Regions from separate parts of the Chryseobacterium piperi genome, predicted to be linked through region 1. Evidence: riboswitches for the same ligand, from Rfam matches in the RefSeq annotation. Region 1 holds a riboswitch; each other region holds the start of a gene.

Region 1 (8,014 bases):
TGAACTACAGATCCGGTACTGTCAATGACTCTTGTTATTCCGGAGATATCATAATTTTCGGCACGGACTCCTAAAGTGAAATCAAATTTTTTCAGCTTTGCCTGGAACTCAAGATAAGTAGATGCTGTTTGTCTCTGATAATCAAGATTAGTCAAACCTCTGCTTTGAGTATCGAAGTTTTGTTTTTCATACAATCCACCTAAACTTACTTTCCCTCCATCCAGAATTTTAATCGGTTGGGAATAGTCTACTTTAAAGTTGGCTATTCTCATATCAGACTCATTGTTGAGTAAGATACCATCAGAAAATCGTGGAAAGCTATAATCGGGATTAATGTAGTTGATGTCTCTATAAATATTATTCTGATCAAACTTACTGGTTGATTTAGTGTATCCAAACTGAAAATCCAGTTTTTGAGATTTATCACTAAAGCGTTTTTGATAGGTTACGACAGCTTCTTGCCTTAAATTGTTTGTATAAGCTGCATCAAAGGCATGAAAGTATCCTTCTCTTATACTGTCCTTGACAGGAATGAAAGGCAAATCGGCAAAACCATTGCTCTCTGTGTAATTGCTGTTTTTATTGTGGTAAATATCATAATTGACTAATAATCTGTCGTGTCCAAGATCAAATGTTAATCCTGACTTTGCAAAATACCCACGACCTATTCGGTCTGTGTTACTTAGTAATAAATCATTTTGATTGGTATTCAACATACTTTCACGATAGTTCTGACCGATATTAAGCTGCCATCCAAAATATTTATTTCTGGCATTTAAATTTAAAGAGTTGCTGGTTCTGCTTCTGAATTTACCATAATTGGTAAATGAATAGTTTCCGGAATAGGTGGCTGTTAAGTACTTATTAGCATTTTTATTTGTAATAATGTTCATAATGGCACCTCCCGAGGTTGCAGGAAATTCGGCTCCGGGTTGTGTAATCACTTCAATTCTATCCACAGAATTGGCAGGCATTCCCTCTAAGAAAGAATTCAATTCATTGGAGGTAATATTTAGTGGACGTCCGTTAAGGTATACATCAAGTATTTTTCCCTGATACATCATTCCTGCAATATCCGTAGAAACAAGGCCGGGAAGTTTTTTAATTCCTTCCAGTACGTTTCCGTTATTAAGCTGAGGTTGTTCAGAGAAATCAAAAATAGTACGGTCGGCTTTCTGCTCAACTGCTTTTTTAGTTTTGGTGATAACGACACCTTCAATCTCTTTTTCCTTAACCTGGCTTTTAGCCTTTTCCTGGGCGTATGTATTAACTATAAAACCGGAAAGGAATAAAGTAAGTATAATTTTCTTCATAATGCTTTTTACTACTCTCAAGTTAGACGCATAAAACAAAGATTTGTTACATTGACTTTACAAAATCGGGAATAAATTTTCTTAAAATCTATTTTATCATTGAATTTTTAACAGACATTTGAAAGACTGTTTTAAAACTTATGCATAATCGCTCTAACCTCATAACGGTGGTGTTTTATCTGCATAGTATAAGAAGGATGCTCTTGGGGATTTTTGCATAAAACTTAACTTTTTTACAAAATATTTTTTTATTTGTAAAATATTTATATCTTTGCCCAATAATTATCAAGAATCTCATAGATGGGATAGCAACCTGCAAAAACAAGCAAGGTGCTGAAATAGATAAGCCGATTCTCTTTCGGAAAAAATGTTTTAATCTATTCTTCCCATCTTAAATTTTTGTTTTAAATTAAAAATCAATGTTTAAGAACAAGGGAAACTACACCGCAATGAATTTGACTTTTTGTCTCTCGGATACTGGAGCTAAGCTTCGTTATTCTGATGATTACTCATGCCATAACGTGATGTGTATGTGTTGTTGTTTTTAACTTTCATTAGTTTCTATCAGATAGTATAAACCAAACCTTTTTTACTTTTCCGGTATAGCCTTGCAATTCAAGGTTACGGAATTCTATTGCTTAAAATTTTAAGCGAAGAATCATTAAATACAAAAATTAAAAATAAAACACATGCATAATTTCAAACATAGAAGTATTATCACTTCAGCCACCCTTATTTCTACCTTTTACTTTGCACAGTCGGATTCTTTAAAATCAAAAAAGATAGATGAGGTTGTGCTGCTTGGTTCAAGAGGAAGCGGAAGATCACTAACGGATACACCCGTACCGGTAGACGTTATCAACATTTCAAAAATATTAAAACAAAGTCCTGTTAATAATATAAGCCAGGCACTGAACTATATTGTTCCTTCTTTTTCCTCCACATCCCATACGGTTAATGACGGGACTGATTTCGTAGACCCGGCACAATTACGAGGATTAGGACCAGATCAGGTTTTGGTTCTTCTTAATGGGAAAAGAAGATATCAGTCATCATTAATAAACGTGACCCTAACTCCGGGAAGAGGATCTGTAGGGACCGACCTTAATGCTATTCCTGCATTTGCACTTGATAAGATAGAGGTTTTAAGAGATGGTGCTTCTGCACAATATGGATCTGATGCTATTGCGGGTGTTGTGAACTTAGGACTCAAAAAGAGATTAGGCCTTTCCGGCCAGGTATTTTTAGGCGGATATGCTTCGCCGGTTACGAATAACTTTTCGGGAGGAGTAGATGGGGAAACTATTTCCTTAGACCTTAACTATGGTTTTAAAGTAGGTAAACAAGGTTTCTTTAATATTACAACTTCTACTCAATATCGGGATCCTTACTCAAGAGCAGGTGTGAGGGGAGGAGATATTTATAACGCTTATAATGCAATTAATTATAGAGCAGCTCAGAATGGAATAGATATAGACGGATTATATAAGAATATTGGAAATACCGCGAACAGTCAGCAGATTATTAATACGATCAAGCAATACGCAACTCAGGTCGATTACTTCTCATCTCAGCTACAAAACGATATCTCAAATGCCAATAGCATTTCAACGTTGCAAGGATTGCTGGGAGGAGATGTTACGAATCAGGAGCTTGCTTACAGAGGGCTTGAGCGAAAAGATTTCAGTATACGAGCTGGACAATCGAAGCTGCAATCAGCACAGGTGTATTACAATTCAGAAGTACCTATTAATGATGATTGGAAAATTTACTCTTTTGGTGGTTATAGCTATAGGCTGGGGAATGCGGGAGGCTTTTTCCGTCTGCCGAATACGGAAAGGAATGTCAATTTTCTTTCACCTAATGGGTATCTACCCCAGATAGAGGCTACTATTAATGATAATTCTTATGCAGCAGGGATTAAAGGAAAATGGAATGACTGGAATATAGACCTGAGCAATACTTTTGGTAAAAATACATTTGACTTCGGTGTAGTGAATACCTTTAACGCTTCATTAGTTAATAACTCACCAAGATCTTTTAAAGCGGGTGGACTGGAGTTTTTACAAAATACAGTCAACCTGGATTTTTCAAAAAAGTATGATGTATTACATGGGTTAAACATTGCTTTTGGTGGTGAATACCGTTATGAAAACTATAAAGTAAATGCGGGAAACCAAAACTCTTATGCATCTTATGATATTTTTGGAAATGTAGTTACTACAAGTACACCTGGCAATGAGTTGGTAACCGATTTTTTCGGAAGAACAAGACCTGCCGGTTCGCAGGTATTCCCAGGGTTCAGTCCTGAAAATGCAGTTTCTGGAAACAGGAACAGTGTTGCAGGTTATGTGGATGTAGAGCTGGAACCAACTGATTGGTGGCTAGTGGAAGGAGCCTTGCGTTATGAAAACTACTCAGATTTTGGGTCAACATTTAATTATAAGCTGGCAACGAATGTTAAGCTGGTCGATAATTTCAATTGGAGAGGTGCTATTTCTACAGGCTTTAGGGCACCTTCTTTGGCCCAAATCTATTATAGTTCAACTTCAACCTTAATTCAACAAGGAAATACGACTCAGGTTGGAACTTTTAGAAATAATTCTGAGGCAGCACAGGCTTTAGGAATTCCGAAACTAAAACAGGAGACTTCTCAGTCCTATAGTACAGGTATTACATGGAAAGTTCCGAAACTGAATTTAGTTGTTACAGCAGATGTCTACTATATTAAAATTAAGGATAGAGTAGTTCTAACCGATTTGTTTTTCAGACCTGAAGGTACTCCGGGAATAGATTTTCCTGAAGGATCTGATCAGGCTGTTCTGCAAAACGCTTTTGATCTTGCCAGAGCAAGTGCAGCTAATTTTTTTGCCAATGCAGTTAATTCTCAAACAAAAGGACTTGATATTACTGTTTCTCAGACTTCAAAAATTAGCTCTGGAATTAGTTTGGAGAATAATTTTGGTCTTAATCTCAATCAGACAAAAAGAATTGGAGAGATTAATGCTTCTCCCAAATTAATAAGCCAGATTGATAGCTATTTTTCAGAACCGAACAGAGTCTACTTTGAAGAGGCGGTACCTCGTGTGAAGGCTACGCTTTCCAATGCCTTGTGAGTATCAGATTTTAATGTTTTACTGAGAAACTCTTTCTTTGGAAAAGTGACTGATGCAGATGTGCTAGATGCTAACTTTGACGGTGTTACAGGAAAGCAGGAGCATTTTGTTTTAAATAGCCGTTTTGTAACTGATCTTTCTGTTGGGTATGATTTCAATAAGAATGTTGCACTGACAATAGGAAGTAATAATATTTTCAATGTAATGCCTTCTAAAAATCCTTTAATCAATTCTTTGACAGCAGATAATCAATTTGTTTATTCCAGACAGGTTTCTCAGTATGGAATTGGTGGAAGGTTTTTATTTGCAAGAGTGGAGTTTAAGTTTTAGAAGTATAGCTTAATAAAAGAAAAAGCCTCGCGTTAGCGAGGCTTTTATATATAACTAATAATCTTAGTTTTCTTGTTTTTTAATCAGGTTAAGTGCAGAACCTGCTTTGAACCAGTCAATTTGTTGATCATTATATGTATGGTTGGCCATAATGATATCTTTTGTTCCATCAGTATGTACAAACTCCAGTGTAAGCTGTTTTCCCGGAGCAAACTGATCTAAGTCTAAGAAGTTAACAGTGTCATCTTCCTGGATTTTATCATAATCTGCTTCATTAGCAAACGTTATCCCTAACATCCCTTGTTTTTTAAGGTTAGTTTCGTGGATTCTTGCAAATGATTTTACCAATACTGCTTTTACACCAAGGTGTCTTGGTTCCATTGCTGCATGCTCTCTTGATGAACCTTCACCGTAATTCTGGTCTCCAACCACAATAGTAGGAATACCTGCAGCTTTATAAGCTCTTTGTACAGCAGGAACTTCACCGAATTCACCTGTCAATTGGTTTTTAACATGATTGGTTTCCATGTTATAGGCATTTACTGCTCCAATCAGCATGTTGTTTGAAATATTATCAAGGTGACCTCTGTATTTCAACCATGGTCCAGCCATAGAGATGTGGTCAGTTGTACATTTTCCGAAAGCTTTAATTAAAACTTTAGCCCCTTCAATGTTTTTACCATCCCAAGCCGGGAATTCTTCTAATAACTGAAGTCTGTCTGAAGTAGGACTTACATTAACGACTACTGAAGAACCGTCCTCAGAAGGAGCCTGATAACCATTGTCATCTACAGCAAACCCTTTCTCAGGTAATTCAAAACCATTAGGTTCATCAAGTTTTACCTGATCTCCATTCTCTGCAGTTAAGGTATCTGTAATAGGGTTAAAATCTAATCTTCCTGAAATTGCAACTGCTGCTACCATTTCTGGAGAAGCTACAAAAGCATGGGTATTAGGGTTACCATCAGCTCTTTTTGCAAAGTTTCTGTTGAATGAATGTATAATTGAGTTTTTCTCTCCTTTTTCAGCACCTTCTCTGTCCCATTGTCCGATACAAGGTCCGCAGGCATTAGTAAAGATTCTTGCGTTTTCAAATTTTCTGAAAGAATCTAAGAAACCGTCTCTTTCTGCCGTGAATTTTACCTGTTCAGATCCTGGGTTGATCCCTAAGATTGCTTTAGGTTTTACACCTTTTGCTACAGCGTCTTCAACGATAGAAGCAGCTCTTGATAAATCTTCATAAGAAGAGTTGGTACAAGAACCGATAAGAGCCCATTCAACTTCTAAAGGCCATCCGTTAGCTTCAGCCTTAGCTCTGAATTCAGAAACAGGAGTTGCTAAATCCGGAGTGAAAGGTCCATTAAGGTGAGGAGCTAGTTCAGAAAGGTTAATTTCAATTACCTGATCAAAATATTGTTCAGGGTTGGCATATACTTCAGCATCACCAGTTAAGTGTTCTGCAATTTTATCAGCTGCATCTACTACATCCTGCCTTCCTGTAGCTGCTAAATATCTTCTCATTGAATCATCGTATCCGAATGTAGAAGTGGTAGCACCGATTTCAGCACCCATGTTACAGATAGTTCCTTTACCTGTTGCTGAAAGTGATTCTGCTCCCTCTCCGAAATATTCTACGATACATCCTGTACCTCCTTTTACGGTAAGAATTCCTGCTACTTTTAAGATAACATCTTTTGCAGACGTCCATCCACTCATTTTACCAGTTAATTTGATACCGATAAGTTTAGGCATTTTAAGCTCCCATGCCATTCCAGCCATTACATCTACAGCATCAGCACCACCAACTCCGACAGCAACCATACCAAGACCTCCTGCATTTACAGTATGAGAGTCAGTACCGATCATCATACCTCCAGGGAAAGCATAGTTTTCCAATACCACTTGGTGAATGATACCTGCTCCCGGTTTCCAGAAACCGATTCCATATTTATCACAAACAGAACTCAAAAAGTTAAAAACCTCAGAGTTTTTATTGATACCTTCCTGTAAATCTGCTTCTGCACCAATTCTTGCCTGGATCAGGTGATCGGCGTGAGCAGTTGAAGGAACAGCTACTTTAGCTTTTCCGGCCTGCATAAACTGCAAAAGAGCCATCTGCGCAGTTGCATCCTGCATGGCAACTCTATCCGGAGCAAAATCTACATAAGAATTTCCTCTCTCATATTCCTGAGTTGCATTGCCCTCCCAAAGGTGGGTGTATAATATTTTTTCTGATAATGTAAGAGGTTTGCCCACGACTTTTCTTGCTGCTGCAATTCTTTCAGGGTAACGCTCGTACACTTTTTTGATCATATCAATATCGAATGTCATATCTTTTGAATTAATGTTTTTGCATTTATATTTTTTATTGACAGCTGAACATCAATGGCTGATTATTTCACAAGCTCCTTAATGGGAGGTGCGAACTTAGTCAGGTCAATGCCATCAACTGCCGCTTTATATTCATCTATATTAGGGATTCGCCCAATAATAGCTGATAGAACAACAACAGGAGTAGATGCAAGCAGAGATTCTCCTTTTTTGCGTTCTGAATCTTCAACCACTCTTCCCTGGAAAAGACGGGTTGAGGTTGCCAATACCGTATCTCCTTTCGCTGCTTTCTCCTGGTTACCCATACAAAGGTTACATCCCGGACGTTCAAGATACATCATATTTTTGTATTCAACACGAGCTTCACCTTTAGGAGCGTTGTCATCGAATTCGAATCCGGAATATTTTTGCAATACATCCCAATCCCCTTCGTTTTTAAGCTCATCTATAATATTGTAGGTTGGTGCTGCTACGACAAGCGGTGCATTGAATTCAACCTTACCTTGTTGTTTCTCCAGGTTTTTAAGCATTTGAGAAACAATTTTCAAATCGCCTTTATGAACCATACATGATCCTACGAAACCAAGATCTACTTTCTTCTCTCCTCCATAGTAAGAAAGAGCTCTGATAGTATCGTGAGTGTATCGTTTGGAAACATCATCATTATTTACATCAGGGTCTGCAATCATTGGTTCTACAATCACATCTAAATCAACAATCACTTCAGCATAATATTTAGCGTTCGCGTCCGGAGTAAGAGCTGGTTTCTCACCGGATCTGATCTCAGCGATTCTCTTGTCTGCTTTATCGATCAAGCCTTGAAGAACCTGATTCTTATTATCCATACCTTTGTCGATCATAATCTGGATTCTGCCTTTTGCAATCTCCAATGATTCAATCAAAGTGTTGTCTTCAGAAATATTG
Region 2 (8,014 bases), 680 kb from region 1:
TTCTTTTTTTTGCATTCAATGCAGCTGTTTAAATTGTTTTAGACAGGTTAAATAATTGATTTTTGGTAATTCACTTATTTAATTATCTGTTTTACAGTTGTATACTGATTGTAAGTCATTTTATGGATTCTCATTTACAATTTAATTTTTTCTGCACTTATAAATAATAACTTTGCAACAGAACTTCAAAAAAAGTGAAAACTAAGTAAAACATCTTCCATCAATAGTTTATTTTCGTTGGCTAAATTATATAAAAAAAATGTATGGCAGGTTAAAAAATGCCAAATCTTTTTTGTGGAGTTATTGTTGTGTGTTTAGTTGATCTTGAATGTTTTGTATGAGGAAATTAAGAATGCAAGATATTTCTAATATAACTAAATATTCATACGATGTTATTATTAGAGTAAAGAACACAAATGATGATTAATATTTTGTTTAAAAAAGAATATTTTTTAATCTGCTATTGTATTTGGTATCTATGTCCGGATTGATTTTGAAAGACAAATGAGGGGCGTTGTTGTTTTTGATAGAAAATAAAGCAAATTTTTTGATTGAAGATCTATCTAACTTATGTTAAGGTTTTAAGAATGAATTTTGATTTTAAAGATATCCACATAGGAGAATGTATTAAGAAAAGAATTGAAGAAATAGATATTTCTATTGTTCGTATCTGTAAATTTCTTAATACTAGCGAAGATGAGGTATATAAAGTATTGGGACAAAAGGAGCTCCCTACCGAGCTTCTTCTTAAGTATAGCAAGCTTTTAGAGTATGATTTTTTTAGAATTTATACCCAGCATCTGATTATTTTTGCTCCTCTGGGTAATGCTCAATTTAATACTGTGGATAGTAAGCAAAAGTTTGTTTTGCCACAATTCCGAAAAAACATATATACAAAAGAGCTAATCGATTTTATTTTGGAACTTATAAACACAGGGCAAAAAACAAAACTTCAGATAATAGAAGAATATAGAATTCCGAGGACAACACTCTATAAATGGATTAGTAGGTATAATGGAAATCTTAATTAAATTTTGGTATTGAGCCAAAATTTTTTAAATACTAGTAAGTTCAAATAATAATTAAGAGTTTATGAAAGAACAAGGTCCTGATTATAAACAAATTTATATGGATATGATTCAGATGAAGTACCCGGATAAATTTGAAAATTGTAGAACGATCTTACAGAAAAAAAGATTAGCAGTACTGGATGTGCTTGAACTGAACCAAATTATTTTTGGTTTAAAAGATATGGAAACAGAGCGGTTTAATCAAAGACATAGATCTTATGATAAGCTTACGATCACAAGAATTTTAGAGCTTCAGCAGAAAAATGGTTATAGTAATACCGAAATATCTAATCAATTTAAGATAAGTAGAAATACTGTAGCGAAATGGAAGAAGACATTTCTATTCTAAATATTATAGTAATGCTTACAAAACCTTATTTAAAAATATAAAATAGTTTAAGAGAATATAAAAGTTGAAATAATTATATAGCTCATTAAATTCACCATTAACTAACACAAATATTCATAGTAAATAATTTTAAAACACAATACATGATGATTAAACAAAACTTACTAAGGCTAGTATCTTTTCTAGCTCCATTTTTATTAATATATGGACAAGTAGGGATTAATACTCCTAGCCCGCATTCTAAATCAGCGCTAGAAGTTTTTTCTAATGACAAAGGCTTCCTTCCACCGCGTTTAACAACTTCTCAGAGAGATGCTCTTATTACTTCGGGTGCTCCGGATGAAAGTTCCGAGGGTATGGTGATCTACAATAAAACAGTTCACTGTCTTGAGTTTTGGAATAGCATGGAATGGATTAATATGTGCCAGGGAAATGCTGCGGTATATGCCATCGACTGTGAACCTGTTGTTAATGGAAATTTTTATGCCGGTTCCCCTGCTGCAGGATCTGTAAGAATTAAAGTTACAGTGAGCAGCCCAGGTAAATATAAAATTAATACAGCTACCATTAATGGAATGAGTTTTAATGGAGAAGGGAATTTTGAGAATACAGGAGAGCAATATGTCATTCTTTCAGCAGAAGGGACTCCAGCACAAACAGGAACTTATACTTACTCTATTATTAATCCAGGAGGAAATGAAAGTTGTACTTTTAATGTTACAGTAACAAATCAACCGTCTGGAAGGGTAATTAAGATCCTTTCAGTAATTCCTGATGCATGGAATGGAACTTTATCAACAGACTCCAATGGGACGTATTCATCTGTTGCCCGCTCTAAATTAACTAACCCTAGCAATTTCGGACCGAATGGAAGTGTGGTAATGTCTAATTTTATTTTTGAAACAGTTAATATCCGAACTGCGACTCCTTCTGAATTAGCAACGGCAATAGATAATGCTGATATTATTTGGATTGGTTACGTATATACCAGTTATTTTTCTGATCAGTCTATCGCTGTTTTGAAGCAGAAAATTCAGGAAAAGAAGAAGTTCTTTGTTATTGATGCAGAGCATCAAAATCTTAGCCCAATCAATAAGTTGAATATAGGTTATACTACACAGTATATTAATTCTCAAAGGCCGGGATCATTTTTTACCACGGGCTCTCAGGGGCCAAACAGTGGGATATTTGGGAATTTACCAGAAAATACGAAGCTACAAACCAACCGTTATATGGGTAGACTAACACAATATCCAGCTACTGCCAAATTATTTATGAAAGACAGTGCAGGTGGAGCTGCGGGAACTTTAGATGGTAATGTACTAGTTTATACTGATGTAAATTTATTTTACAATTATGAATCCACAGATAAATTTTATAGCGAAGGAAGTAGCTGTACAGAAAGTCCTAACGCGAAATTCTTTTGTAACCTATTTAGTATTGCGATCGAATATGTAAGATAGGCCGTTTGGGATGTTATAAATTTAAATACCATCATTTCTACAGAAAATTTTTGTTTACAAATAAAATTGGAATAGGTAGGAATCAAAATAGTTGAAAATGACGCTTTTAAGCGTCATTTTTTTTGTTCATAATTGGATAGTAGTTTTGAATAATTGATAATGATATTTGTCATGTTTAATGATTTAGTAATTTTCATAAAAGCCTATTTATCGGTTTTTTATGTAAAAATTAAGTTAAATTTTGAGAATTTAAAATAAAAAAACAAATAGTCTACTTGTTTTATAGACTATTTGTTTTTAGATTTGCAACCATATTTCGATCGGCTTATAAAGAAAGATGGAGGGAACTGACCCTGTGAAGTCTTGACAACCTGCGTAAAGTAAGGTGTTACATTCAGCCTTTTAAGGAAAAATAAGCATTTGGTTAATCAAATTTCTTGATGCCCTTTGCTGACTTTTCTGCAAAGGGTTATTTTTTAATATTTGATAAACAAAATTGATTATGGCTAATAAAAAACTATTTAATGCCAAAATTTGGATTCCTACTGGCGCTGTATTCTTATTAGGATTAGTGACGGTTCATGGGCAGGAAATCCAATCAAAAAAAGATACACTTCGTGAAAAGGATATTGATGAGGTTGTGGTTGTAGCATACGGTAAAGCTAAAAGGACAAGTTATACTGGATCTGTAGCAACAATCTCTAGTGAAAAAATTAACAATAGACCTGTTACTAATATTACGAAAGCATTGGAAGGTCAGGTTGCAGGTTTACAAGCAGTGAGCGCATCCGGACAACCGGGAGCTACGGCAACAATTCGTATCAGAGGGATCGGATCGGTAAGTGCTTCAAGCAGCCCTTTATTTGTGGTAGATGGAATTCCTTTTGACGGAAATATTAATTCCATCAGTCCCAATGATATTGAATCGATCAGTGTGCTGAAAGATGCTACAGCAAGCTCTTTATATGGATCCAGAGGTGCCAATGGGATTATCATGGTAACTACGAAATCAGGAAAAAAAGGGGAATCAAGAATTAATTTTAATATCAGCCAGGGTTTTTCCAGCAGAGCGGTAAAAGATTATGAGCAGGTGAATACTGATCAGTATTTTCAATTATATTGGGAAGCCATGAGAAATGGATATAGATCAGGTCAGGTTTCCTCGCAACAGGCCGCTCAAATGGCTACAGATAATCTGGTGAATATTTTAGGAATTAACCCCTATGGACTTAATTATGCAAAGCCTGTAGGAACAGATGGCAAACTAATACCAGGGGCAAGAGCTTTATGGAATGATGACTGGAGGGATATTCTGCAGAGAGTGGCTTCAAGAAATCAGGTAGATCTTGATTTCAGTGGTGGAAATGAAAAAGGGAATTACTTTTTCTCACTGGGATATCTTGATGATAAAGGAATTGCTATCGGTTCAGGCTTTAAGAAATACAGTACAAGACTAAAGATCAACAATGAGGTCAAAAAGTGGTTGACGATAGGAGCTAACTTAAGTTATACCAATAGTCTTCAGGAAGCCCCACCTTCTTCTGATTCAAGACAGGATAATATCATTAATGCAGCAAGAGTAATTCCTTCTTTTTATCCTTATTATGAGCGAAATGCAGATGGAAGTTACAGACTTGATGCTAATGGAAATACAATTTATGATTTTGGAAAATACAGGCCAACAAGTGCTTTACAGAATCAGAATGCCGCTGCAACTTTACCATTAGATAAAAATGAAAACAGGGAAGATAACTTTTCCGGAAAAGGATATTTGGATTTTACTTTCTTGCCTGAATTAAAATTCAAATCCAGCTTCTCTGTCGATTTGGTAAATTATAATGGGCACTATTATTCTAATCCTTTACTAGGGCAAGGAAGTGAGATTGGTGGTTCAGTGACAAAAACAAATTCAAGAATGCTTTCATACACTACCAGTAATATCCTGACTTATGACAAAAAGTTCAACCAACATCATTTTAATATTTTGGGCGGGCAAGAATTTTATCATTATGAATATCAGACCATATCGGGAAATAGGAGCCAATTTTCGCTTCCTTATTATTATGAACCGGATGCAGCTGCTTTATTAGGCGGATTTAGTGGAAATAGTGACAGGGTAGGATTGCTGAGTTTCTTAGGAAAAGCGGAGTATGATTTTAAAAATACTTATTTTATTTCCGGATCAGTAAGAGCTGATGGTTCTTCAAGGTTCTCACCTCAAAACAGATGGGGAACTTTTTGGTCCGTAGGAGGATCCTGGAAAGCATCTAACGAAGCCTTTATCAAAGATTTAAATTTCTTTAATCAGCTTACCCTTCGGGCAAGTTATGGTGGGCAAGGAAATGATAAAATAATGAAAGGAAATCAAAATATCTATTATGCTTACCAAAGCTTATATGCCTTTTATAATAACCTTGGAGAAGGTGGAACTGTTGCTAACAGACTGCCTACAGAGGATCTGAAATGGGAGACTAATCTTAATTTGAATGTAGGACTGGAATTCGCGATCCTTAACAACCGGATCAAAGGAAATATAGAGTATTTTCAGCGCACAAGTCAGGACCTTTTATTTGAGATGCCATTAGCTCCATCTTTAGGTTTCAGTGGTTATTCTGCCAATATCGGAGAGCTTAAAAATACAGGATTTGAATTCTCATTATTTACAACTCCGGTCAGAACAGATAATTTTCACTGGGATGTAGATGTTAACTTAAGTACTTTAAAAAACAGAATTACCAAGCTTCCTAAAGGGTCGATCGTTACCGGAAGTAAATTACTGCAGGTCGGAGGTTCGGTATATGACTTTTTCATTCCTGAATGGATGGGAGTAGATCCGAGTAATGGAGCTCCTTTGTGGAAGTATATTTACCAGGATGCCAGTGGAAATACAGTAGAAGGTACCACTTCGGAATATGCTAAAGCAACAAAAACATTGCAAGGCTCTTCTTTACCTAAAGTTTCCGGTGGAGTTACTACGAGTATCAACTATAAAAATTTTGATTTTTCAGGATTGGTCACGTTTAGTATTGGAGGAAAAATCCTTGATACAGACTATACGATGCTGATGTCTAACGGAAATAATGCAGGAGCATCATGGAGTGCTGAGATGCTCAATAGATGGACTCCTGAAAATCCAAATACCGACGTCCCGGCTTTAAGTACGAAAACAAATAACTGGACCTCAGTGTCTTCAAGATTTTTGTATTCGGGAACGTATGCGAGAGTAAAGAATGTAAGTATTGGGTATACGTTGCCTTCCGATTATTTTGGAAAATTAGGTTTAAAGAAATTTAGAATTTACTTACAGGCAGAAAACCTCCTTACGTTCTATGGACACAAAGGAATGGATCCTGAACAAAGTATAGATGGAACAACTTACTACAGGTATCCTGCGATGAGAACGATAACTTTTGGTCTTCAGGCAACTCTTTAATCATTTAAAATTTAAACAATGAAAAAATTAAAATATATATCCCTTGTCATGATTGCGGCATTATCTTTTACAGGGTGTACCAATGATTTGGATACTGCTCCTACAAATCAGGCCAATGAAGATGAAGTGTTCAAAACTGCAGAAAGTACAGAAACGGTGATCAACGGAGCTTGGGCGAAATTCAATGATGATGGAACTAACTATGCTAATATTGGTTATTCTACCGTACTTAGAACAAGTGATGCAATGGGAAGTGATGTCGCAGTCTTAACCAATAAATATGGTTTTGCTTCAGCCTATGCATTTACTGATCTGGTTAATAATACAGGTGGACGCTCACAGTTTATCTGGAGTATGTTGTATTCCACAATAAATAATATGAATAATGTCATCAGCCGTATTGATAGAGTAGAGGGAAGCCAATCGAAAAAAGATCAGGTTAAAGGTCAGGCAAAAGCTTTACGGGCTTTTTGTTATTTAAATCTGGCCAGCTTTTATCAGTTTAGCTATTTAAAAGATAAGAATGCCTTAGTAGCTCCTATTTATACTGAACCAACGACAACGAATTCGGTAGGGAAGAAAAGGGCAAGCCTTGAAGAAATGTATACGCTGATTAAAAATGATTTATCTGAAGCCGACCATTTATTACAAAACTATACAAGAAATATTAAAGATAAGATTGACCGTTCTGTGGTTAATGGATTGTTGGCAAGGACTTATTTAAATACGGGTGAATGGGCCAAAGCTATTACAGCTGCAAAAATAGCCAAAACAGGTTTTCCTTTAATGGCTCCCGAAAAATATAAGGATGGATTTAATGATATTGGTAATGGGGAATGGATTTGGGGTCATGGTCAGACACAGGAACAATCAGGAGAAAGTTATGCATTTCATTACTTAGATGTTTCTTCTTCGGGAAGCTATTATTACAGTTTTATGGCCGATCCTTATTTTAAAGATTTATTCGACACTCACGATATTCGATATCAGTTGTTTCAGTGGGATGGACTTCCGGGAAGAGAGGGGCTTTTGAGGTATGCGAAGTTTAAGTTTAAAGCGAATCTTATTGCAGACATTGTCTTCATGAGATCAGCAGAAATGTATCTGATCGAAGCTGAGGCTGAAGCAAGAAATGGAAATGAAGCGAATGCTGTGGCGGTTTTAAATCAATTGAAGACAGCAAGAAATGCTAATGCTTATAATGGATCTTTATCACAAAATGAAGTTATTAAAGAAGTCCTGATCGAAAGAAGAAAAGAGTTATTCGGTGAGGGGTTTTCATTATCTGATATCATCCGTACTCAGGGAACGGTGGCAAGAAAACCATATACTACTGCCAATGGACAACCGATACAGGTTCAGATAACAACACCTGATGGAACCGTAAAAACAGTTGGAGGAAGAGGACATTCTATATTCTCTTTTCCTGACCAGTCAGCGTTTGCTCCGAATAGTAAGTATTATTTATTTACAATTCCGCAGAAGGAAATAGAAAATAATCCCAATCTATAATTCCAGTTTTTTAACCGAACAACAGCCATTGCATAAGCAATGGCTGTTGTATTATTTCTATTGTGTTAACGATAATTTTACAATTATTTTATCCTCAAAAATTTTTTATGATTTTCTTTTACCAATCCGTTTTATACTTCTTCCAGTCTTCAGGGATTTTTTCGGATTTTTCGAATACCAAACAAAT
Region 3 (8,014 bases), 840 kb from region 1:
TGCTTCAGATCGGCAATGACATCTTCGACGTTTTCCAACCCTACGGAACAACGAACAAGACCTGCAGTAATTCCCACTTCATTTCTTTCGTCATCAGTCAGTTTTGAATGCGTTGTAGAAGCCGGATGGGTCACAATAGTTCTGGTATCTCCAAGGTTTGCAGAAAGAGAACACATTTTTATTTTATCTAAAAAATTTCTGCCTCCTTCTATTCCTCCTTTTATTTCAAAGGCTACAATATTCCCTCCTAGTTTCATTTGTTTTTTAGCTACCTCATAGCTTGGATGAGAAGGTAAAAAAGGATATTTGACTAAGTCTACATTAGGATGGCTTTCCAAAAATTCAGCAACCTTTAGAGCATTTTCACAGTGCTTTTCTACTCGTATCGCCAAAGTCTCCAGACTTTTTGATAGTACCCACGCATTAAAAGGAGACATTGCCGGTCCGGTATTTCTGGCAAAAAGATAAATTTCTCTGATCAGATCTTCTCTTCCTACTGCCACACCTCCTAAAACTCTTCCCTGACCATCAATTAACTTTGTTGCGGAATGCACCACAACATCCGCTCCATATTTAATAGGCTGCTGAAGATAAGGTGTTGCAAAGCAATTATCTACAATAAAGATAAGATTATGTTTTTTAGCAATATTCCCAAAAAATTCCAGATCTAAAATTTCGATCGCAGGATTTGTCGGAGTTTCCAGATATAGAATTTTGGTATTAGGCTGAATGAGTTTTTCTACGTTTTCAGCATCTTCAGCTTTAAAATAAGTAGTCTCAATATTCCATTTAGGAAAATACTTCGTAAATAAAGTATGGGTAGATCCAAAAACCGACTGACAGCTCACAATATGATCTCCTGCATTTAATAAGGTTGCAAACGTAGAGTAAATCGCTGCCATTCCGGTTGCAAAAGCATATCCTGCTTCTGCTCCTTCCATTTTTACAATCTTATCCGTGAATTCCGTAACATTTGGGTTAGAGAACCTGCTGTACAAATTCTTAGGCTTCTCTTCCGCAAAGCTAGCTCTCATATCTTCAGCATCCTGAAAAATAAAGCTGGATGTCAGATACAAGGGAGTTGAATGCTCATCAAACTGGGTTCTCTCAGTCTGGGTTCTTATAGCATAGGTTTCAAAATTTTCCATATAGTTTTAATTCGTTAATCTAACAATCTATCAGTTTAACAATGTACCAATTGCTAGACTGTTACATTGTTAAACTGTTACATTATTAATATTATTTAGTTTCACTTACTCTTAAAATATCACCGAAAACTCCTCTAGCTGTCACCTGCGCTCCGGCTCCGGCTCCCATGATAACAATTGGATTTTCACCATAGCTTTCCGTATAGATCTCAAAAATTGAATCTGATCCTTTCAATTGTCCCAATGCAGAGCTGGCAGGAACAGAGACTAGTTTTACATCAAGCTGCCCTTTTTCTTCCTGTAAATCACCATGTAAATCACCTACATAACGTAATACATGATCCGGTTCCTGATTATCCTTTATCTTCTGGTATTCTGCATCAAGCTCTTCCAATCTTGAAATAAATTCATTTTTATCTACTGCCAAAAGGTCTTCCGGAATAAGATTTTGGATATTAATATCACTGAACTCATTGATAAGATCCAGTTCTCTTGCCAGAATCAAGAGTTTTCTTGCCACATCATTTCCAGAAAGATCTTCACGTGGATCCGGTTCCGTAAAACCTTTTTCCATAGCCTCGCCGATGATGGTTGAAAACTGATCATTTCTCACAGAAAAATTATTAAAAATATAGCTCAAAGAACCGGAGAACACTCCTTTTATTCTTGTAATATTCTCTCCTGAAAGGTGTAATAATTTGATGGTATCAATCAAAGGCAATCCTGCTCCAACGTTAGTTTCATACAGGTAACGTCTGTTGTTTTTATTCAACGTATATCTTAGTTTACGGTATTCTTCAATCGGGAGAGTATTGAAAATTTTATTGGAAGACACCAGATCGAATCCGTTTTCAGCCAAGGCATGATAGTTTTTAACAAAATCTTTACTTGCTGTATTATCCACTACAATTAGATTTTCCAACTGGTTTTCTTTTGAAAAACTAATCAGCTCTTCTACATTGGATGGATGCTCTGCTACAGAGACCTCATCATTCCAATTGTTATCAAAACCTTTTTTATTAAATGCAATCTTTCTCGAGTTAGCCACTGCTACCACTTTAAGATCAATTTTCTTACGTCGCTTAATTTCTTCTGAAGATTCTAACACCTGGTCAATTAATGTTTTTCCAACATTTCCGTGCCCAATAATGGCTAAATGAACTGTTTTAGGTTTCTTAGAAATTTCAGATTCAATGATATTTTTAGTTTTTTCATCCTGAGATGAAGTCACCACAATATTGACCCGCTTTTCACTCGCTATCTGGTTAAGCAGCAAAGGAAAAACATTATTTCTCGCCAGCTCAGTAAGTACTTTATTAAGATCTTCAGCGACAAATCCTAAAACAGAAACATTGTTAATACTGTAAATCTGGGATACTTTCCCTGACTTTCTTTCTGCTTCAAATTCATCGATCAGACAATTCACTGCTTTTTCAGAATCATTTTCGTGGACAAGAATCGAAAGTCCGTTTTCGATTGCTTGCTGGGAAATTACCCCAACACTGATTCTCGCCAAAGTAAGTGCTTTAAAAATTCTTCCGTCAATACCGATTTCTCCTAAGAAATCTTCTCCTTCAAATTTGATGATTGATCTGTTTTTTAAAAATTTTATTTCGTTAGCATTTTTCATCTGTTCATTCTTTATTGTTTAGTTTTTTATAAAATGGGATTTCATTTAAGTTCCATTTCATAAAATGTTTTTAATGATGTTATTTAATTGTTTATATTCCATTAGAAAGGCATCGTGCCCATGAATTGATTTGATCTCGTGATAGAAGATATCTTCTTTGCTCTCCCGTAATTTTTCAAAACACATTCGTATTTCAGAAGCCGGGAAGAATAAATCTGTATCAACGGAGATCAAGTGCATTCGTGCTTTAATTTTTCCCAGTTCTTTTTCTTCTCCGCTAATGTTCATCAGCAAATGATTCATTAACTTATAAGACTCTAAACTAAATCTTTCATTAAGGGCTTTACCATGATAGGTTAACCAATCTTCCGATTCAAGCTTTTGTTTTTCCGAATTATATTTATTTTGAAATCTGTCGTTTAAGGACTGAGGTGTTCTATAGCATAACATGGCATGTATCCTTGCTTTTTGTAAAGGTTCATCATTTCCGTTGAGCAAAAATTTCTGAATAAGACATTGTGCATGCAGCCAGTCATGGGTTTTAAAATCACAGGCAATAGGAATGAACACCTCGGCGAGTGAAGGCTTTTTAATCAGCATCTCCCATCCTATTCCTCCTCCAAGAGAGCCTCCGATAATCGCATGTAAGCGTTCAATATGAAGGCTTTCAAGTCCTTTTAAAAATATATTGGCAATATCTGAGGGAGTAAAATCCTCATATTCATCAATTAAAAAGTCATCATATCCGTTTCCGGGGATATTGAAACATAAAACAGTAAAGGCATTAATATCAATCACCCCATTTTCGCCAACCAATTGTTGCCACCAGCCATTTTCTCCTGAAACATTAGAGTTTCCGGTTAAGGCATGATTAATTAAAATAATGGGGCTCGTAAACAGGTCTTTCCCAAAGATCTGATAGCTCAATGGGATATGATATTCCTTTCCGGAATTCGTTTGATAAAAAAGTTTAATATGTTTTAGTTCTGTTTTCAATTCTATTATATATTTTATAACACAATTGAAAATGCCATGAGAAATGGCTGAAGAACTTCAGTAAGTTATCTGTCCAAAATAAATTATTTGGTAGAACGTAGCACCTTCTTCGCTTGCACAAAGGGTTGCTAAGGTTTCATAGGGTCTAATCCCTCAACCTTTCTTGATAACATTTTCAATATTTGAATGATCGAATGGTGCAAAGATAGCTATTTTAATTTTAACTTTTTAATAAAAAAATAATTTAATGTCAAATTTCCCGTAAACAAAAGAGTTACAATGATATGTTAAGAATTATTCAGATAGAAAAAATTGGAATTATTTTTCAAAAAAATTACCTTCGTATAGAAACGTATAGAAAAATGATGAATTATGAATGTTGAAAAACAAAGATTACAAGATAAAGACTGGAAAAACTGGGGCCCATATGTAAGCAACAGGCAGTGGGGAAACGTTCGTGAAGATTATAGTCCCGATGGTAATGCCTGGGGCTCAACGACGCATAATAAAGCGGAAAGCTATGCTTACCGTTGGGCAGAGGAAGGGATTGCCGGAATCTCCGATCAAAAGCAGCTTTTTTGTTTTGCTCTATCTTTCTGGAACAAGAAAGATAAAATGGTAAAAGAGCGATTTTTCGGATTAAGCAACCATCAGGGAAACCATGGTGAAGATATCAAAGAAATCTTTTACTATTTAGATAATACGCCTACCCATAGTTATATGAAAATGGTGTATAAATATCCTATCAATGAATTTCCTTACGATCACTTGTTGGAAGAAAATGGAAGACGGAGTAAGAAAGAAGATGAATATGAGATTATTGACACCGGCATTTTTGACAATAACGAGTATTTCGATATTTTCATTGAGTATTGTAAGGCTGATTACAATGATATTTTAGTGAGGGTTACCGTATGTAATAGAAGCCAGCACGAAGCACCTATCGTCGTTATTCCAACAGCATGGTTCAGAAATAACTGGAAATGGGGCTACAATAACTACAAAGGACAATTAAGCGCTTCAGGAGAAGATTCTATTGATGTTATTCATGATAGTATTCCTATCAAGAAGTTCTACGCCAGAAATGCAAATGCAAAAAGTGCTTTTTGTGAAAATGAAACCAATACTCCCAAATTATACGATGCTCCTTATATTGAAAATACCTACTTCAAAGATGGTATCAATAATCATGTCATATATAACAGCAACACCGTTAACCCGGAAAAGAGGGGATCAAAGGCTTCTTTTATCATTGATGAAGTGATTGGAGCAGGACAGTGTAAAACTTTTGATTTTAGACTGTCTCCCCATGAAACAAACGAACCTTTTGATCAATTTGATGAAATTTTCAATACGAGAATTGCCGAGGCTAATGAATTTTACAACGAAGTACAACAGGACGTAACCCAGGAAGATGAAAGAAATGTTCAAAGACAGGCTTTTGCAGGACTGCTTTGGAATAAACAATTTTATCACTACAACGTCGGAAAATGGTTAAAAGGAGATCCTAATTTTGAGGCTCCAAGAAATTTTAATCATTATGTAAGAAATACGGAGTGGAATCATATGCACAATAAGGATATTATTTCCATGCCGGATAAATGGGAGTATCCGTGGTATGCTACCTGGGATCTGGCATTCCATTGTGTTCCCTTTGCACTGATTGATGCTGAGTTTGCTAAAAACCAACTTCTTTTATTAACCAAAGAGTGGTATATGCATCCTAACGGACAGCTTCCGGCCTATGAATGGAACCTGAGTGATGTGAATCCTCCTGTACATGCCTGGTCATGTTTCAGGGTTTTTAAAATCGATGAAAAAACCAATGGAAAACCGGATTTGTTATTTCTGGAAAAAGTTTTCCAAAAACTGCTTCTGAACTTTACATGGTGGGTAAACCGTAAGGATAAAAATGGTAAAAATATTTTTGGTGGTGGTTTCTTAGGACTCGATAATATTGGTGCTTTTGACCGGAATATGGAACTGAAAGATGGAGAGCATCTGGAACAGGCAGACGGAACGAGCTGGATGGCCATGTATGCTTTAAATATGATGCGAATTGCGATGGAACTCGCTCAATATTATCAGGTTTATGAAGATATGGCCATTAAGTTTTTTGAACATTACCTTTATATTGCAGAGGCGATGGAAAATATGGGAGATGGCAAGGAAGGTTTATGGAACGAAGAGGATGGCTTTTTCTATGATGTACTACAATTAGGAAACGGAGAGAGTGTGACCCTCAGACTAAGAAGTATTGTTGGGCTTATCCCTTTATTTGCCGTAGAAATTATTGACCACAGCTTATTGGAAAAAATGCCTAATTTCCAAAGAAGAATGGAATGGGTCTTGAAAAACAAACCTGAGCTTACTAAACTGGTTTCTCATTGGGATGAAGAAGGCCAAGGCAGAAAACATTTGATGAGTATCCTGCGTAAAAACAGACTGACAAAAGTACTTACTAGAATGCTTGATGAAAAAGAGTTCTTAAGCTCTTACGGAATTAGAGCTATGTCTAAAGTTTATGAAGAAAACCCTTTTGTTTTCTCTGTTCATGGTACTGAAAATGTAGTTTATTATACTCCTGCAGAAAGTGACAGCAGGATGTTCGGAGGAAACAGTAACTGGAGAGGTCCAATATGGTTCCCAATCAACTTCCTGATTGTGGAAAGCCTTCAGCGTTTTCATTTTTACTATGGAAACAGTTTAAAAGTAGAGCTTCCAACCGGAAGCGGAGATAAGAGAAATCTCGATGAAGTAGCTCAAAATATAAGCAATAGGCTTTGTTCTATATTTTTAAAGGATGAGAACGGGCAAAGGGCTTTCAACGGCGGAAATAATAAATTCAATTATGATGAGCACTTTAAAGATTATATTACGTTCTATGAATATTTTCATGGAGATAATGGTCGGGGTGTAGGAGCCTCTCATCAAACCGGATGGACAGCAACCGTAGCCAAACTGATTAAACCAAGGCTTACGTTTTAATGAGTAATGAGTAATCAGCAATAAGTAATAAGTAATAAAAAAAACCGGATATATCATCCGGTTTTTTGTTTTTAAATACTCTATATCTTCTATAGATTTATATTTTTTCTCCGTTCACATATACTTCGTAGCCAATTTCCACATTGGGTTCTAATGTTTTAGAAACGGAACAGTACTTTTCAAAAGACAGATCCGCTGCTTTTAATGCTTTTTTAGGATCTATATTTCCTTCTAAAAGGAATTTAACCATAATTGATTTAAAAGGCTTGGCATCTTCTACAGCAATTCTCTCGCCCTCTACCTCAGCTTTAAAACCTGTAATCTCTTGTCTTTGTTTTTTCAATATTGAAACTACATCTATCCCACTGCAACCTGCTACAGCCATCAAAACACTTTCCATAGGAGACACTCCTTTAGCTCCGGGCTGTGAAGTATTATCCAAAAGGATTGAATTTCCCTGGGCATTCGTACATTCAAATAAGAAGTCGTCGTTTATTCTGTTTAGTGTTATTTTCATTGTCGTATTTATATTTTTTAAGATTATTAGGACGAACCTTTGGTTTAAAGGTTTTCAGTACGCTTGTGAATACAAAATTATAAAATTCCCCGCGCTTTTATCTCTAGGTATTTATTGATAACGTCGATATTTAAATTTTCAGGAAGAGTATATACTGTATAAATACCATATTTGCGGAGTTCCTGTATAATTAATTTCTTTTCAAACTCAAATTTCTCAGCGATAATTTCATCATAAATCTCCTGCATACTTTCCGGGTTTTTATGAATCAAATGCTGAAGCTCTGAGTTTTTGAAAAATACCACCACCAATAAATGATTTTTTGCAATTCCACGCAGGTATTTCAATTGCCTGTTGAGTCCGTCTAAAGTTTCAAAATTAGTAAAAAGCAGAATAAGAGTCCTCTGATTGATTGAATATTTCACATCCTGATACAATCTATTGAAATCACTTTCAAAAAAATTGGTTTTGATATTATAAAGAGATTCGGAAATCTTCTTTAACTGTCCTGACTTATTTTCAGCAGCTATTTTATTTTCCGTTTTCTTTGAAAAGGTCAACATGCCTGCCCGGTCTCCTTTTTTTAAAATAATATGGGATAAGGCCATGGTTGCATTAATAGAATAATCCAGAAGGCTCAATTCTTTAAAAGGCATTTTCATTGTTCTGCCGGTATCAATCAACATAAAAATACGCTGTGATTTTTCATCCTGAAACTGATTCACCATTAAACGA

Evidence for each region. A riboswitch is a leader RNA that binds a small molecule or an ion and turns the genes downstream of it on or off. The one in region 1 is predicted to bind S-adenosylmethionine.
Region 2: it holds a riboswitch for S-adenosylmethionine, as region 1 does, so the genes downstream of both, CJF12_RS12475 (SusC/RagA family TonB-linked outer membrane protein) here and CJF12_RS15480 (TonB-dependent receptor plug domain-containing protein) in region 1, are expected to answer to the same signal.
Region 3: it holds a riboswitch for S-adenosylmethionine, as region 1 does, so the genes downstream of both, CJF12_RS20505 (alpha/beta fold hydrolase) here and CJF12_RS15480 (TonB-dependent receptor plug domain-containing protein) in region 1, are expected to answer to the same signal.

What each region holds. Positions count from the first base shown of each region.
Region 1 is NZ_CP023049.2:3,533,897-3,541,910, forward strand. It holds gene CJF12_RS15475 (outer membrane beta-barrel family protein) at 1-1,313, opposite strand, end outside; SAM-I-IV-variant riboswitch at 1,591-1,691, shown strand; gene CJF12_RS15480 (TonB-dependent receptor plug domain-containing protein) at 2,003-4,429, shown strand; gene CJF12_RS20270 (TonB-dependent receptor) at 4,475-4,759, shown strand; gene CJF12_RS15485 (aconitate hydratase) at 4,823-7,090, opposite strand; gene CJF12_RS15490 (bifunctional aconitate hydratase 2/2-methylisocitrate dehydratase) at 7,153-8,014, opposite strand, start outside.
Region 2 is NZ_CP023049.2:2,851,712-2,859,725, reverse strand. It holds gene CJF12_RS12495 (helix-turn-helix domain-containing protein) at 1-15, opposite strand, end outside; gene CJF12_RS12490 (transposase) at 552-1,031, shown strand; gene CJF12_RS12485 (transposase) at 1,093-1,419, shown strand; gene CJF12_RS12480 (hypothetical protein) at 1,563-2,882, shown strand; SAM riboswitch class I at 3,205-3,301, shown strand; gene CJF12_RS12475 (SusC/RagA family TonB-linked outer membrane protein) at 3,385-6,315, shown strand; gene CJF12_RS12470 (RagB/SusD family nutrient uptake outer membrane protein) at 6,334-7,827, shown strand; gene CJF12_RS12465 (hypothetical protein) at 7,946-8,014, opposite strand, start outside.
Region 3 is NZ_CP023049.2:2,698,393-2,706,406, forward strand. It holds gene CJF12_RS11760 (O-succinylhomoserine sulfhydrylase) at 1-1,148, opposite strand, end outside; gene CJF12_RS20500 (ACT domain-containing protein) at 1,240-2,778, opposite strand; gene CJF12_RS20505 (alpha/beta fold hydrolase) at 2,836-3,774, opposite strand; SAM riboswitch class I at 3,837-3,947, opposite strand; gene CJF12_RS11770 (MGH1-like glycoside hydrolase domain-containing protein) at 4,147-6,762, shown strand; gene CJF12_RS11775 (OsmC family protein) at 6,860-7,279, opposite strand; gene CJF12_RS11780 (DUF58 domain-containing protein) at 7,357-8,014, opposite strand, start outside.